DNA from 2 places in the Parageobacillus sp. KH3-4 genome. Region 1 is predicted to be linked to the other one. Evidence: riboswitches for the same ligand, from Rfam matches in the RefSeq annotation. Region 1 holds a riboswitch; the other holds the start of a gene.

Region 1 (8,373 bases):
ATTTTATTTAGCCTGCTGCTTGCGGAAATTCGTTACGCCAGCCCTTACGCGGCGACATGGGATCAAGTCGATTTTGCCTTGGCATTAGACCGTTATGATTTATTGGCGATGCAGCCGCATTTTCCGGGGTATCCATATTTCGTGTTGGGCGGCATATTTATTCATGTGTTTGTTGACAATCCGGCCAAAGCGCTATCCATCTTTAATGTCATTGCTTTGTTTTCGGCAACGATCCCGATCGTTCTCCTGTTAAAAAATCATTTCCCGACTCCCATGTCATTGTTCATTAGCGCGCTTATCCAATCGGCAAGCTATGTGATGGTCATTGCGGGCCAGCCGATGTCGGACGGGGCGGCGCTGGCGGTGCTGTGGTGGTATTTTTGGTCCATCGAATTGGCGAGAAAACGCGATGCATGGTGGATGCAGCTTCTTCCGCTTGCCTTTTTTAGCTTATTGATGGGAATCCGCTTGTCGTATGCTCCATTTGCGGTCGCGATCTTATGCTTATGGTATGAAGATTGGAAAAAACATCGCAGTGTCGGCCGACTCGGGTGCTTTTTGACAGCAGCGGCCTTTTTCCAATTTATTTGGATAGCTGCGGTCGCGGTGGCGGAAGGAAGCTTCCATTCCTTTTTCAAGCTGGCTCTCTCGTTTACGGGCGGCCATTTCGAGGAATGGGGGGGGACGGCAGCAAGTGACATACAGCCGTTATGGGAGCGAGTGATTCATTTTTTGTTTTATAATATTTTATGGACAGGAATAGCAAGCCAAAACGTGATCCTGCTTTTTTTGTATATCGTGGCATGGGCGGCGATATGGCGGATGAGGAAATCCATGTTTCCCCGCTGGCTTCTCGTTTCCGGATTTGCGTATTTTCTTTGGGCGCTATTTGCCCAAAACATTGAGAAGCCGCGGCACATTCTCCCCCTTATTCATCTCGTTTTATTTTACGGATGGACATGCTATATCCGCAATCATATGTCTATGTATCGTTGGAGTATCGCAGTGGCTGTGTTAGCTGTGCAATTCGTAACGGGAACATGGCATCTGCGCGAACAAGCGCTACAGTTGCCAGCAACGTACCAGTTAGCGTATGATTTACAAAAAAGCAAAGAGAAATTCGTTTTGTATACATGGGAAGAAACGCGTGTGCTCCAATACCTCGATGTGGATTTTCCGCATAAAGATGTGCTGCACTTTTCATTTTTTTTACAGGACAAGGCGAACTATCGGCATGTTAAAATTTATATGACTGATCATGTGGTCAAAGGATTTCAAAAGCAAGGGGTTTCCCTTTCTCGTCATGTGCGGAAAGTGAAAACGTATCGTTCCAGCACACTGTCAGATCCGGTGTACGGAAACATTACGCTGTATGAATGGCTGAATTAATGTAATGGAGTGGTTATGATGCATGATCACTTAAAAGAAAAATTAGCCGTGCTCCCGGAGCAGCCGGGATGTTACTTGATGAAAGATAAAAATGGCACCGTCATATACGTCGGCAAAGCAAAAGTGCTGAAAAACCGCGTGCGTTCGTATTTTACCGGCACGCATGACGGAAAAACGCAGCGGCTCGTCAACGAAATTGCCGATTTTGAATATATCGTCACTTCTTCGAATGTCGAAGCGCTTATTTTAGAAATGAACTTAATCAAAAAGTATGATCCGAAATATAACGTGATGCTTAAGGATGACAAAAGCTATCCGTTTATCAAGATTACCGCCGAAAAGCATCCTCGCCTAATCATTACACGAAAAGTGAAAAAAGACGGTGGAAAATATTTCGGACCGTATCCGAACGTGCAGGCGGCAAACGAAACGAAGAAACTGTTAGATCGCATTTATCCGCTGCGCAAATGTTCGACTATGCCGAACCGCGTCTGTTTATATTATCACATGGGGCAATGTCTTGCGCCGTGCGTGCATCCGGTGTCCGAACAGCAAAATAAAGAAATCGTTGAGCAAATTGTCCGCTTTTTAAACGGCGGGTATAAAGAAGTGAAAGAAGAGCTTGCGGAAAAGATGAGGAAAGCGGCCGAAGCGCTCGAATTTGAAAGGGCGAAAGAATACCGCGATCAAATCGCCCATATTGAAGCGACGATGGAAAAACAAAAGATGGTCATCAATGATTTCGTTGATCGCGATGTGTTCGGCTATGCGTATGACAAAGGCTGGATGTGTGTGCAAGTATTTTTCATTCGTCAAGGAAAACTGATTGAGCGCGATGTATCGATGTTTCCGATGTATCAAGACCCGGATGAAGAGCTCCTCACATTTTTAGGACAATTTTATGCAAAAGCGAACCACTTTAAGCCGAAAGAAGTCATTTTGCCTGTCGACATTGACGGGGAGCTTGCCGAGCAGTTACTGGAAGTAACGGTCGTTCAGCCGAAAAGAGGAAAGAAAAAGGAACTTGTCGATTTGGCGAGCAAAAACGCGGCAATTGCTTTAAAAGAAAAATTTTACTTAATCGAGCGGGACGAAGAACGGACGATCAAAGCGGTCGAAAACTTAGGAAAAATGTTGGGGATTCCGACGCCGCATCGCATTGAGGCGTTTGATAACTCCAACATTCATGGCACCGATCCTGTTTCGGCAATGGTCGTGTTTATCGATGGAAAACCGGAGAAAAAAGAGTACCGCAAATACAAAGTCAAAACGGTGGAGGGACCGGATGACTATGGATCGATGCGCGAGGTGGTGCGGAGGCGCTATACGCGTGTGCTGAAAGAAAAGCTTCCGCTTCCCGATTTAATTATTATTGACGGCGGAAAAGGACATTTAGCTGCGGTAAGGGATGTGCTTGAAAACGAATTAGGGCTTGATATTCCGCTTGCCGGGCTTGCAAAAGATGATAAGCACCGCACATCCGAGTTAATCATGGGCGATCCGCCGCAAATCGTTCCATTAGAGCGAAACAGTCAAGAGTTTTATTTATTGCAACGCATTCAAGATGAGGTGCATCGGTTTGCGGTGACATTTCATCGGCAAACGCGCGGAAAAACGATGTTGCGCTCTTTGCTGGATGACATCCCTGGCGTTGGGGAAAAGCGGAAAAAAGCGTTGTTAAAGCATTTCGGGTCCATTAAAAACATGAAGGAAGCGACGGTGGAAGAATTGCAAAAAGCGAACATTCCGCGCTCCGTCGCCGAAAAAATTTATGAGAAATTGCGAGAATAATATTGTCAACGACATAAAAGTTTGATATGATTGCAATAAATTTTATATTTATACGCTTCCAAACGCCGAAGTGAAGATAGAGGCGCGAACTTCAAGAGTACACATTCGGAGGAAAATGAGTTCCGAAGATGGATGTGGAAAGGGGAGCTTCGCCGAAGTGGAAAAAGTCTCATTGCTTTTTCCGCTGGTCCTGCGTTTAAGAAATGTAGGACTGTCAAGATGGGTTTCATCTTGGAGAGCTATCTCACTGTGCGGGGCGAATTCGATTTTTTCGTTTCGTGATGCACAGCAATGGGATTTCTCTCATTGCTGTTTTTATTTGCAAGCAATAAGCGACATTCATAGGTAAAAGGGTGAGACAGAGTGGGAATTATTGTACAAAAATTTGGCGGAACGTCTGTTGGTTCGATCGAAAGAATTCAACATGTGGCGAATCGGGTCGTTGAGGAAGCAAAAAAGGGAAATCAAGTCGTCGTCGTTGTTTCAGCGATGGGAAAAACAACCGATGAACTTGTCAACTTAGCGAAACAAATTTCCCATCATCCGAACAAGCGCGAAATGGATATGCTTCTTTCGACGGGAGAACAAGTGAGCATTGCGCTGCTTGCAATGGCGCTTTATGAAAAAGGATACAAGGCCGTTTCGTTAACGGGATGGCAAGCGGGAATTACGACGGAAGAAATGCATGGCAATGCCCGCATTATGAACATTGACACGGCGAGAATCCGCCGCCATCTCGATGAAGGAGCGATTGTGATCGTTGCGGGATTTCAAGGGGTGACGGAAACAGGGGAAATTACCACGCTCGGACGCGGCGGCTCCGATACGACGGCGGTGGCGCTGGCGGCAGCGCTAAAAGCAGACAAGTGCGATATTTATACGGACGTAACCGGCGTGTTTACGACAGATCCGCGTTATGTAAAAACGGCAAGAAAAATAAAAGAGATTTCTTATGATGAAATGCTTGAGTTAGCCAACTTAGGGGCGGGAGTGCTGCATCCGCGCGCCGTTGAATTCGCGAAAAATTATGAAGTGCCGCTCGAAGTGCGTTCGAGCATGGAAAACGAAAGCGGAACGATCGTAAGGGAGGAAGTTTCAATGGAACAGCATTTAATCGTGCGAGGAATCGCGTTTGAAGATCAAGTAACGAAAGTGACAGTATATGGAATCCAAAATAGTTTATATACATTGCCGACTATTTTTACAGCGCTTGCCAATCGCGGCATCAATGTAGATATCATTATTCAGAGCGCCACTAACTCAGAAGAAGCGTCCGTTTCTTTTTCGATTCACACTCAAGACCTACCAGAAGCGCTTCAAGTATTGCAATCTTTGGAAGGAGCGAACGTGCAATACGAAAGCGGTTTGGCCAAAGTGTCGATCGTCGGCTCCGGCATGATTTCCAATCCGGGAGTAGCCGCGAAAATGTTTAAAATTTTGGCGAATAGAGGAATTGAAATAAAAATGGTCAGCACATCGGAAATTAAAATTTCCACAGTGATTGACGAAGAAAACATGGTACGAGCAGTTGAAGCGCTTCATGAAGCGTTCGAACTCGCCGATGAAGCGAAAGAGGCGCACGCAAAATGACAGAAGCCTGCGCTGCGCAGGCTTCTTAGCCATTTATTTCATCTTTGCGATCCCATTTAATAATGATTAGTACTTTATTAACCCGTTTCTTTTGCTGTTCGAACGCTTCGGCAACGCGGCGCTTTTGGTGCTCGATTTGCTGGGCGAGAAAGCCCGCTTCCAGCTGGAACGTACAATTTTCGTGAAGAGCGAACCGCGCGGTAATGATCGGGCCTGTCAATTCGACATGCAACTCGTCGCTGCGCTCTTCGACAATGGAAAGTGCTCCCCATCCGGCCTTTTCAAAAAATGCGATAATATCGGGCATTGTTTCTAGCGGATAGCGGCGCGCCAAGCTTTTACCAGCCCAGTATAAAATGTTTGCTGTTTCTTTCCCGAGCAATTCAGGAAGAAGAATTTGTCGAATTAGTTCAGAGCCAAATGCGGAAATATGAATGTCTTCTAATGCCTTATATTGTTCTTCTAGTGATGGTAGTTTCACATGCTTCCCCTCTTTCTATCTATCAACATTATAACGAAACGCAGGGGAGCATGCATTATCTTTCTGATGATTTTTAGATGTTGTTTTAATATTCAAACGTTTGAACATTTTGTGACTTTGTTTTCTTGACGCTTTGTGCAATGTGGGAGTACAATGAATGTGACACAATGATTAATGGGAATGGAAGCAGTTACAAACTCTATTAATCATTAATGTTCTTTGTGGATGGGGAGCACTATTTTCATCGTTGTTACTATTTAAAGGGGGTTTACATAATGGCAGGAAATCGCGAGTTTTATTACCGTCGGCTCCATTCACTGTTGGGAGTCATTCCAGTGGGGATCTTTTTAGTGCAACATTTAGTCGTAAACCATTTTGCGACAAGAGGACCGGAAGCGTTTAACCGCGCTGCTTCCTTTATGGAGAATTTACCGTTTCGTTATTTTTTAGAAATATTCGTCATTTTTCTTCCGTTGTTGTTCCACGCCATTTATGGGCTTTATATCGCTTTTACGGCGAAATTTAACGTGGGGCGTTACGGGTACTTCCGTAACTGGATGTTTATGTTGCAGCGAATCACCGGAATCATCACATTAATTTTTGTGACATGGCATGTATATGAAACTCGAGTGCAAGCCGCATTTGGAGCGGACGTAAATTATGAAATGATGGCGAATATCGTCGATAATCCGGCTATGCTTACATTTTATATTGTCGGAATTTTATCAACGGTGTTCCATTTTGCAAACGGTTTATGGTCCTTCTGTGTAAGCTGGGGGTTAACGGTGTCTCCTCGTTCACAACAAGTTTTTACATACGTGACAATGATCATTTTTGTCGCGCTTTCCATCGTCGGCATTCGTGCCATCTTAGCATTTGCTTAATACTAGCAATCTTTTAGGGAGTGAGTAGCAATGAAAAAAGGAAAAATCATCGTAGTTGGTGGCGGTCTAGCTGGACTAATGGCAACGATTAAAATCGCGGAAGCAGGCGTGCCTGTTGAGTTATTTTCTCTTGTGCCTGTAAAGCGGTCTCACTCTGTCTGTGCGCAAGGTGGGATTAACGGCGCGGTTAACACGAAAGGGGAAGGCGATTCTCCTTGGGAACATTTTGACGATACCGTATATGGCGGCGACTTTTTAGCAAACCAGCCTCCGGTAAAAGCGATGTGCGAGGCGGCTCCGGGTATCATTTATATGCTTGACCGCATGGGAGTCATGTTTAACCGTACTCCTGAAGGGTTGCTTGATTTCCGGCGCTTTGGTGGAACGCAGCATCACCGCACTGCATACGCAGGAGCGACGACGGGGCAGCAAATACTATACGCGCTTGATGAACAAGTGCGTCGCCATGAAGTAGAGGGGCTTGTAACGAAATATGAAGGATGGGAGTTTTTAGGCGTTGTTTTAGATGATGAACAAATTTGCCGCGGAATTGTCGCGCAAGACTTGAGATCAATGGAAATTAAAGCGTTTCCTGCAGACGCGGTCATTATGGCGACAGGCGGGCCAGGAGTCATTTTTGGAAAATCGACGAACTCGATCATCAACACAGGTTCGGCGGCGTCTATTGTCTATCAACAAGGTGCTTATTACGCAAACGGAGAGTTTATCCAAATTCATCCGACGGCAATTCCGGGAGACGATAAATTGCGGTTGATGAGTGAGTCGGCCCGCGGGGAAGGCGGAAGAGTCTGGACATATAAAGATGGAAAACCTTGGTATTTCCTTGAAGAAAAATACCCGGCTTACGGAAACCTTGTGCCTCGTGATATCGCAGCGAGAGAAATTTTCCACGTTTGCGTTGACTTGAAGCTCGGTATCAACGGGGAAAACATGGTATATCTTGACCTTTCCCATAAAGATCCGAAGGAACTAGACGTAAAACTCGGCGGTATTATTGAAATTTACGAGAAATTTATGGGCGAAGATCCTCGCAAAGTGCCGATGAAAGTGTTCCCAGCTGTACACTACTCGATGGGCGGCTTATGGGTCGATTATGACCAAATGACAAACATTAAAGGGCTGTTTGCTGCTGGCGAATGCGATTACTCCATTCACGGCGCTAACCGTCTTGGAGCGAACTCCTTATTATCAGCGATTTACGGTGGTATGGTTGCCGGGCCAAACGCGGTCAGATACATTCGCGGTTTGGAAAAATCGGCAGACGCAATGCCGTCATCGCTATACGATCGCTACGTCAAACAAGAAGAAGAACGCTGGAACAACATTTTATCGATGGATGGAACAGAGAACGCTTACGTGTTGCATAAAGAGCTTGGTGAATGGATGACAGCAAACGTGACAATCGTCCGCTACAACGACAAGTTGCTGAAGACTGATGAAAAAATTCAAGAATTGCTTGAACGCTATAAAAATATCAGCGTAACGGATACATCGAAATGGAGCAACCAAGGAGCGACATTTATCCGTCAATTGTACAATATGCTTCAACTAGCGCGGGTCATCACGCTGGGCGCTTACAATCGTAACGAAAGCCGCGGCGCGCACTATAAACCGGAGTTCCCAGAGCGCAATGACGAAGAGTGGCTCAAAACGACGATGGCGCGTTATACTCCGGATGGACCGGCGTTCCACTATGAAGATGTTGATGTATCGTTAATTAAGCCACGCAAACGCGACTACACGAAAAAGAAAGAGGAAGTGAAGTAAACGATGAGCGAGAAAAAAACGATCCGACTCATTATAACACGTCAAGACCGTCCTGATTCTGCGCCATACGAAGAAGAGTTTGAAATTCCGTATCGCCCGAATATGAATGTCATTTCCGCGCTGATGGAAATTCGCCGCAATCCGGTGAACGCAAAAGGGCAAAAAACGACCCCAGTTGTATGGGAAATGAACTGTCTTGAGGAAGTATGCGGCGCTTGTTCGATGGTCATTAACGGCAAACCGCGGCAAGCATGTACGGCGTTAATTGATAAATTAGAGCAGCCAATCCGTTTGGAACCGATGCGCACGTTCCCGGTAGTGCGCGACTTGCAAGTAGACCGCAGCCGTATGTTTGATTCGTTGAAAAAAGTAAAAGCATGGATTCCGATTGACGGAACGTACGACTTAGGTCCTGGTCCGCGTATGCCAGAACGGAAACGCCAATGGGCA
Region 2 (8,373 bases), 710 kb from region 1:
TTGAATAAAAAAGGTGAGGGCAATGTTCGAATCATGGAAAAATTGGATGAAGCAGACGACAAACATGCTAATAGACCGGCTGCAGCGGGAGAAACACTCCTTTGCCGATATCGCCCGACTAATCCGGGAACATCCCGACACGTCGGTATCCGAAAAAACATGGCTTGGTCTAACGTATCGATTTTACTCCCTTCATTTAGACAACGCAGCCTTAACAATGGAAACAAAGAAGGCGAAAGGAAACGATGAACATATTTTATTTGTCTCTGTTTCTTCCCCTGACTCCGCTCCCATCGTTTACCGTTCTTATGACGAAAAAAGCGATCTTCACAAGATCGTCACAACTCCGCCGCTTGTGAAAAAAACCGCACCTATATCATAACAAGGTGCGGTGTTATTTTTTCTACCCTTTTATACCATGAAGCCACTCCTCGTAACATTGCGGGCATAACGCTTCTTCACGTTCTTCGTCCGAAACGTAAAACGATACATAATGAACTTGATCCGCGCATTCAACTTGGCAATAAAAACACGTTTCGTTCATCTAGCTCCCTCCCCTATCCGTTAGTGTGGACCGAGGAGGATGTGTTTTTGCGAGTGAACTGCTCCCAAATTTGATTACGGAGCGGTAAGGGAAAGTAAATAATCGATCACAGCTTCTTGTTCTTCTTTCGTAAATCCCGCCTGTGGATCAATCCAATAACGATGTCCATCGCCGCTGACATGCACAGCACGAAGTTGCGGATCGGAAGCATTCGCACGGATCACTTGTTGCCGTAGCGTCCGGTCCATCAATGCGCGAAGACTATTGCGCGCATCAGGTACAATTCCTTTTCTTAGCGTTCCCGTTAAACCGAACTCCCCGTTTGGTCCGACCGCAACGCCCCCATCATGGAGATACGGAGCGCTCCAAGAAAGGCCGATCAGGCTCGGCACTTTATAACCTCCTTTTGAATCGCCATGCGCAAACGCTAAACGTATTTGTTCTTTATCCAATTGTTCTGTCGGCACTTTTAGTACTTTAGCGTTTTTCGGAACTGGCACAGGGGTATCCGGAGCATAGAAAACCGCTTCAGCAAATACTTTTTCCGTTTTCTTCAACGCTTGTGCCCGCGATGGCTCGGTTCCGATCACCTTCGCTGCAACGACACGGTTATTGGTGAAATACGCCCCCGCATGACAGCGAATACATCCGGCTCGAACAAATACATCACGCCCCCGAGCTATTTGCCTTGCATCCATTTTTGCACTTAGGGATGGAGGATTAATCGTATTTTGCCAAGCAGCGACAGCATTGTTTTGTTCATTAAAGCGATATCCCGGTTCACTAGCTACCAACCCATCCGGCGCCACGAGCGATACTTTCGGGAATTGCGGCGGAGCAACGAGTTTGTTGACGCCGACAACACCAGGGGTCGGGTCCACCTTTGCAAAAAACTCCGACGGTTTTTCGTTCCCGTTCGGCTTATAGCGAAATTTTGGATTAGCGGCATTTTGCAGTATCGTTCCAATATATACTTCTTTGTCCACTCCAAATAACGCTTCGCTAAGCTCCGATTGCGCAAGAGAATCGGCATTTTGTGCGTGAACGTTGTTGCTAAACGTAGCAAGCCCGCGGAACGGCCCTGCTGTCGCGAACCCGCTCCATCCGTACGGATGATCTCCTAATGTAAATGAATCCGGTATTTGCGACGGATTTGCTTTCATATCGATAGTGGAATCGAAATTCCCACGCGGCCAACTCGCAAAAATGCGGTCTACCTCTTTTTCAAGCAATTGCGGATCAGGAAGTGACGACTTTCTTCCTTTTGAATCCATCACTGTCCGATCCATAGAACGAATATAGCTCTTCAGCGATTTTATATCCGCATGCGTAAAATAAGCAGCTGAATTGGTGGCTAACGCCATGAGCAGCCCAGCATTTAAATCATTGTTAGGGGCTCCTTCTACCACCTTCTTCGTTTTTGGATCCACCGTCGCATGGCACGCCGCACAACTAATGCCAATGCGAAGCTTACCATGATCCCAAACAACCGGCATCCCTAACGGCAAATACGATCCTTTAGGAACATCGATGCCTGTGTCAATTTTCTCCCCTTTTTTATACGTTCGGTCACCAATGGTCACATCTTCTGCCAGCTCCACTTGCAAATTTGTCGTTCCCTTTCCTTTTAAAGAAATAACCGCCTTGGCGATATTCGCCATCGTTAACGGTCCGTTCACCATCCCCATAATATCCGTCAAAAACACCTCATTGCCAAATGTTTCTTTATAAAACACTTCTCGCCCTAATTGAAGCAGCTTTTCATCGACAACAATAGCGCCGTGTTTGGCAGAAACAGGCGTTTTTGAACGATCGGCAAATGATTTTCCCGCTTTTCCCGTTTCCGCGCCAATCCATTCCCCCCAAATATCCGTGCCTGTTTGATGATTCGCTTCATACTTTACTACATCGTCTTTTTCAGGCAAAAGGGCATATTCGGCATTACTGTTGAAAAAAAACCCTCCTCCAATGAACAACAAAAGGAAAATGATAATAAGGATATACATTTTGCGCATTCCATTTCACCTTCCATTGAAAATTGCAGCACGCATAGTGTACCCCCCTTCACCAGAAACAAACCATCTTCTTACAGCAAAGAGCTTTTGTTTTCTCACTTATTCATAACATCCGATTGCTAAATTTTTTAAATTTTATTAAAATAATATATAAAAATATTTTGAAAAAGCATTTTGTGTATATTTTGTACAAAAATAAAAATCATTAATTCATATATCTTCTTTAAATAAAAATTTAGAATTATATATTTATATATAATTTTATTGACATATAAATATTTTGTTAATTAAAATAAACAATATCATGATAAACTAAGGAGGAAATATAATGAGTGCACTACCGGAAACAAAGACGTTGGAAAATCCACGCCCAAAAACGAAACATCCTCCCGGGCTTTATTTATTGTTTTTTACAGAACTTTGGGAACGATTTAGTTATTACGGAATGAGAGCGATTCTTGTTCTTTATTTGACGACAGAACTTATCAGCGGCGGATTAGGAATAAAACCGAGCGTCGCGATGACGATTTATGGAATTTTTACTGGCGCGGTTTATTTCACTCCGCTTTTCGGAGGTTATTTATCTGACCGGTTTTTAGGCAGAAGATTGGCGATTACCATCGGCGGTACCACGATGGCGCTTGGTAACTTCGTCTTGTTTGCCGTCAACAATCAGATAGGGCTATATATCGGATTAATTTTATTAATTATTGGCAACGGCTTTTTTAAACCCAATATTTCCACGCTTGTCGGAGAACTTTACGCCCCGAACGACAAACGAAAAGACTCCGCATTTACCATTTTCTATATGGGAATTAACATTGGGGCGCTATTTGCACCGCTTGTATGCGGATTTTTAGCGGAAAAATATTTCGCAACGAACATCAACGGCGTCATCCATTACGGATTTAAGTACGGATTTTTGGCCGCAGCGATCGGCATGATTATTGGCCAATTCATTTTCAATCTATTTGGCAACCGCTATTTAGGGGATATCGGCAAACAACCTACCGGCGCGCCAGCTAAACAAAACAAAGAAACAGAATCAAAAGCAAAAACTCCTTTAACGAAACAAGAAAAACAAAACGTCGCCGTCATTTTTATTTTAACGTGCTTTGTTATTTTCTTCTGGGCTGGATTTGAACAAGCAGGAAGTTCATTAACGTTATATACGGACAAATTCGTGGATAAATCGATCGGCGGCTGGACGATGCCTACTTCTTGGTTCCAATCATTAAACCCATTCTTTATCATCGTGTTGGCACCAATCGTTTCGCTAATTTGGACAAAGCTTTCGAATTCTAAACGCGGCGACTTGCCAATTCCAGCAAAAATGGGGCTCGGGATGATTTTGCTTGGCCTTGGCTTTGCCGTATTAATTCCGGCCGTATTACAAACAGGAAGCGACGAACAACACATCGTCACAAAAGCGAATTTATTGTTCATTATTTTCACATATTTTTTGCACACACTCGGCGAACTTTGCTTATCGCCGGTTGGATTGTCGATGGTAAGTAAACTTGCTCCTGCTCGGCTAGCGTCAGTGTTAATGGGCGTATGGCTAGCGGGAACTGGTGTCGCTCAGTTGCTGGCTGGTCAATTAGCAGCATTTACACAATCTTTAGGCTATTTGGAAATTTTCAGCGTAATTAGCGGTGTGACAATTGGATTGGGCCTTATTTTGCTGTTGTTTACGAAAAAACTTGTGCGAATGATGAATTAAAAAGCTGGATCCCTTCGCTGGGCCAGCTTTTTTTACAATATTTCTCATTTATATAGATTCTTCTGCCGCGCATACTATGTCACGGAAGGTGGTGAAAACGCATGAAAGCAATGGGAACTCATGAAATGTTAGAACTTCATGAGCTGCTTGCATTCAAAAATGTCTGTTTTGCAAAAAATACCGCCATGCAAGGAATGGCATCCGATCCGCAACTGAAATCGCTCATCCAGCAAGATATCCAAAAAACGCAACAACAAATTCGCGATTTGCAAAACCTTTTATCTTAAAATGAAACGAGAGGTGAAACAAGATGCAAAACACGATGACACAAACAAACGTTCTTAACGACCAAATGATCGCGACAGACTTTTTAATCGGCGCCAAAAACGCCATTAAAAGCTATGCGATGGCAATCGCCGAATCGGCCACGCCAGAAGTGCGCAGCACACTAAAACAGCACTTGAACGACGCGATCGAGCTGCATGAGCAAATTAGCCAATATATGATCAACAAAGGGTATTACCATCCGGCAAACGTCCAAGAACAATTGCGCATCGATATGCAAGCGGCACGACAAGCGTTGCAAACAAGCAACACACGATAAATACGGAATAAAAATGGGATTCAGCCGCCAAAGCCGAGTCCCATTTTCCTCCTTTCCCGACCTTCGTTCGCCGCATGATTATCATGAAATGTTAGGCAACATCTGAACTTGCCCCACTGGCAATATGCATGGGATCACATCATGTTGTGTCTCCACCCTCTTGGCCTTGTTAACACCGTCGTCACGATCCCGACTACCGTTACGACAATAAACGAATAAAGAAACGAAGTCGAATCAATGACGAAACTCCCCACCGCAATAATAATGGCATCCATTATAAAAATAACAATCCCGACGTTCCAGTTCGTCATTCTCGCAATAAATTGTGCCAATAAATCCGTCCCTCCCGTGCTCGTCTCTTCGCGCAGCATCATGCCGATTCCAATCCCAACAAAAATTCCACCAATAACGGAGCTCACGATGGGATCCAGCGTAGCTGCGCCGCGCAATGCAGAAAAGATATCGATCATCAAAGAAGAAAACAGCAAACCATGAAGGCTATTGTAAAAAAACGGCCGATAATAAAACCAGGCAATAATGTAAAGAGGAACGCTTAACAAAATAATCGTCAGCCCTGCTTTTACATGCCAAATATATTTGACGATCAAACCAATTCCAATGATTCCGCCGTCTAACAAATGGTGGGGGACTAAAAAAACATTAATGCCGATGGCAAGGAACATGCTGCCGATCATAATAATAGCGACTTTTTTTACCATGAAAGCGACACCTCGCTTTTTTGCAAAACCTTTTTCAACAAGAAATTAGCACACCGCAGAAAAACATCGATATTCTATATATATGGCGTCGCTGCAAAAGACTTGTCTTTTACGCAAATGAAACTTGGACATCACCCTTCTTGAGAATATAATCAATTTTCCGACTGCCACCGCTTAGATGCAACATGCGAAAAACGATTTAAATAAAAATGAAAAAGAGGGACATTAAGACGCCTTATGCATTTTCTATTGCTATTATTGGAATAATAGATTAATATATTAACATAATAGAATAATATGCCGCTCATTCGACCAATGAAGTAGAGGCCGCGGCTTTTATGAGTACGGCAAACGAGACGCAGAGCACGTCAAAGACTTTGCCGGAAAGGAAAAGCCGCCGAAGCTTGGGCATTTGCTCTCTGAATGCCTAGGCTGGGGTTGTCGCCGAACAGGGGCAACACTGTCATGCCTGCCATTATACGGGCATGGAGCGCTATCTTCATGGGAGAGTTGATGTCCGCAGGTATCGCTGCCGTCGAATCTCCTTCGACGGCATTTTCATTTATGACTTTTCCATAAATTTTTGATTTTCTACCGGAATATCTATATAGTAAAAAGGAGCTGATATTAAAATGAAAACATCTGCAAAAATGTCCCCCCGCACCGTCTCCGTTTCTGCGGATGGGCTGCGGAGAAAGCTAAAAACGCGGCACTTAACGATGATTTCCCTCGGTGGAACAATCGGCACAGGCTTGTTTTTAGCAAGCGGCGGAGCGGTGCATACAGCGGGGCCCGGTGGAGCGCTTGTCGCGTATATCGCCATCGGCACTATGGTATATTTTTTAATGACAAGCCTTGCAGAAATGGCTGCATACATGCCAGTTTCCGGATCGTTCAGCACATATGCAACAAAATTTGTCGATCCCGCGTTAGGGTTCGCATTAGGTTGGAATTATTGGTATAACTGGGCGATCACGATCGCCGCAGAACTATCTGCCGTAACGATGATCATGAAATTTTGGTTTCCGCATAGCCCGTCGCTGTTATGGAGCGCGCTTTGTTTGGCAATTATGTTTCTTTTAAACTACTTGTCCGTCAAGGGGTTTGGCGAAGCAGAATATTGGTTTTCCTTCATTAAAGTAGCCACCGTCATCTTGTTTTTAATTGTCAGCTTTCTTATGATTGTCGGGATCATGGGCGGCGAAGCGGTTGGCTTTAAAAACTTTACCATCGGAGATGCCCCGTTTCACGGCGGTTTTATGGCAATGTTAGGAATTTTTATGGCAGCTGGATTTTCTTTTCAAGGAACGGAATTGCTAGGAGTCGCCGCTGGAGAAACTGAAGATCCAAAGCGTAGCATTCCCCGCGCCATTCGCCGGGTGTTTTGGCGCATTTTGCTATTCTATGTATTAGCGATTCTGGCCATCGGCTTGTTAATCCCTTATACAGATGAAAGACTTGCCAATGGCGATGTTACGGTTAGTCCGTTTACACTTGTATTCGATAAAGCAGGAATCGCCTTTGCCGCTTCGGTAATGAACGCGGTCATTTTAACCGCCGTATTATCGGCAGGCAACTCCGGGATGTACGCATCCACTCGCATGCTTTGGGATTTAGCCCGCGAAGGAAAAGCTCCAAAATTTCTGGCGAAGCTGGATAAACGCGGAGTTCCGGTCAATGCGCTGATTGTCACTTCCTCATTAGGGACGCTTGCCTTTTTGGCATCTCTCTTTGGAGACGGCGTTGTTTATACATGGTTGCTGAACGCTTCCGGAATGTCAGGGTTCATTGCATGGCTCGGCATTGCCATCAGCCATTATCGGTTCCGTAAAGCGTATATCGCACAAGGGAAAAATTTGGACGATTTACCATATAAAGCGAAGTGGTTCCCATTCGGCCCTATGTTTGCATTTGTCGTTTGTCTCATTGTGATTTTAGGGCAAAACTATCAGGCATTTATTGGCGGAACCATTGATTGGTATGGCGTTCTTGTTTCGTATATCGGCCTGCCGCTCTTTATTATCGTCTGGCTTGGATATAAGTTTGTGAAAAAAACGAAAATCGTTCCATTGCATGAGTGTGACCTGGAACAAAAATAAGGACTTAGCAGTACGTGCCAAGTCCTTATTTTTGTGCTTTTTGCTCTTCGTCATCGATAATTCCTCTTGTCGCATTCTTAAATTCACGCAGCGTTTTTCCAGCCGCTTGTCCCAATTCCGGCAGCTTTTTCGGGCCGAAAATGAGCAACGCGAAAAAGACGATAAGGGCGATTTCTCCAAATCCGATGTTCATACGATTCACTCCATATGTTTATTCATTTTTTTTTTATTATATCATATGTGAGCCAAAAGCACCATCGCATAGGATTATTCTTCTTGCAGAAGGCGAACCGGTACTTCCATTTCTTTCTCCGGATGATTTTTCATATAAACGCGCGCCATTTCTCGCTCCTCGTCCACGTGTTGAATCATTACTTGTTGCCCCTCGTAGGTCACCGGCACGATTTTTCCCGATTCAGCAATTTGTTTTGCACGTATGACTTCCATGATGAACATTCCCTCCCTTCTTATCGGCATTGCCTCGATCTTCCGCTAACGCACTTTCCTTCCGAAAACGCTTCATCTTGGCATATAAGTTGCTCTATTTGTTCAGCGTCCCCCTCTTTTCCTTTCCTATATAACTAGGCCATATCAGTCGTTTCCAGTTCGTTTTCTTTTATCATTTAAAATTTCACACCTTTCCAAAAAATGATATACTATTGACCCCTC

Evidence for each region. Region 1 has a riboswitch for lysine ahead of MWM02_RS04320 (aspartate kinase). Riboswitches for the same ligand answer to the same signal wherever they lie in the genome.
Region 2: linked by a shared signal. The riboswitch ahead of MWM02_RS08100 (amino acid permease) and the one ahead of MWM02_RS04320 (aspartate kinase) in region 1 are both predicted to bind lysine.

Annotation. Positions count from the first base shown of each region.
Region 1 covers NZ_AP025627.1:845,383-853,755, forward strand. Annotated here, with positions in the region: gene MWM02_RS04310 (nucleoporin-interacting protein) at 1-1,389, shown strand, start outside; gene uvrC (excinuclease ABC subunit UvrC) at 1,408-3,180, shown strand; lysine riboswitch at 3,250-3,430, shown strand; gene MWM02_RS04320 (aspartate kinase) at 3,544-4,770, shown strand; gene MWM02_RS04325 (YslB family protein) at 4,796-5,251, opposite strand; gene MWM02_RS04330 (succinate dehydrogenase cytochrome b558 subunit) at 5,527-6,135, shown strand; gene sdhA (succinate dehydrogenase flavoprotein subunit) at 6,166-7,923, shown strand; gene sdhB (succinate dehydrogenase iron-sulfur subunit) at 7,927-8,373, shown strand, end outside.
Region 2 covers NZ_AP025627.1:1,550,998-1,559,370, reverse strand. Annotated here, with positions in the region: gene MWM02_RS08135 (hypothetical protein) at 23-382, shown strand; gene MWM02_RS08130 (hypothetical protein) at 404-544, opposite strand; gene MWM02_RS08125 (hypothetical protein) at 619-2,559, opposite strand; gene MWM02_RS08120 (peptide MFS transporter) at 2,888-4,282, shown strand; gene MWM02_RS08115 (DUF892 family protein) at 4,384-4,569, shown strand; gene MWM02_RS08110 (spore coat protein) at 4,593-4,886, shown strand; gene MWM02_RS08105 (YitT family protein) at 5,021-5,605, opposite strand; lysine riboswitch at 5,919-6,109, shown strand; gene MWM02_RS08100 (amino acid permease) at 6,238-7,704, shown strand; gene MWM02_RS08095 (twin-arginine translocase TatA/TatE family subunit) at 7,730-7,897, opposite strand; gene MWM02_RS08090 (H-type small acid-soluble spore protein) at 7,972-8,151, opposite strand.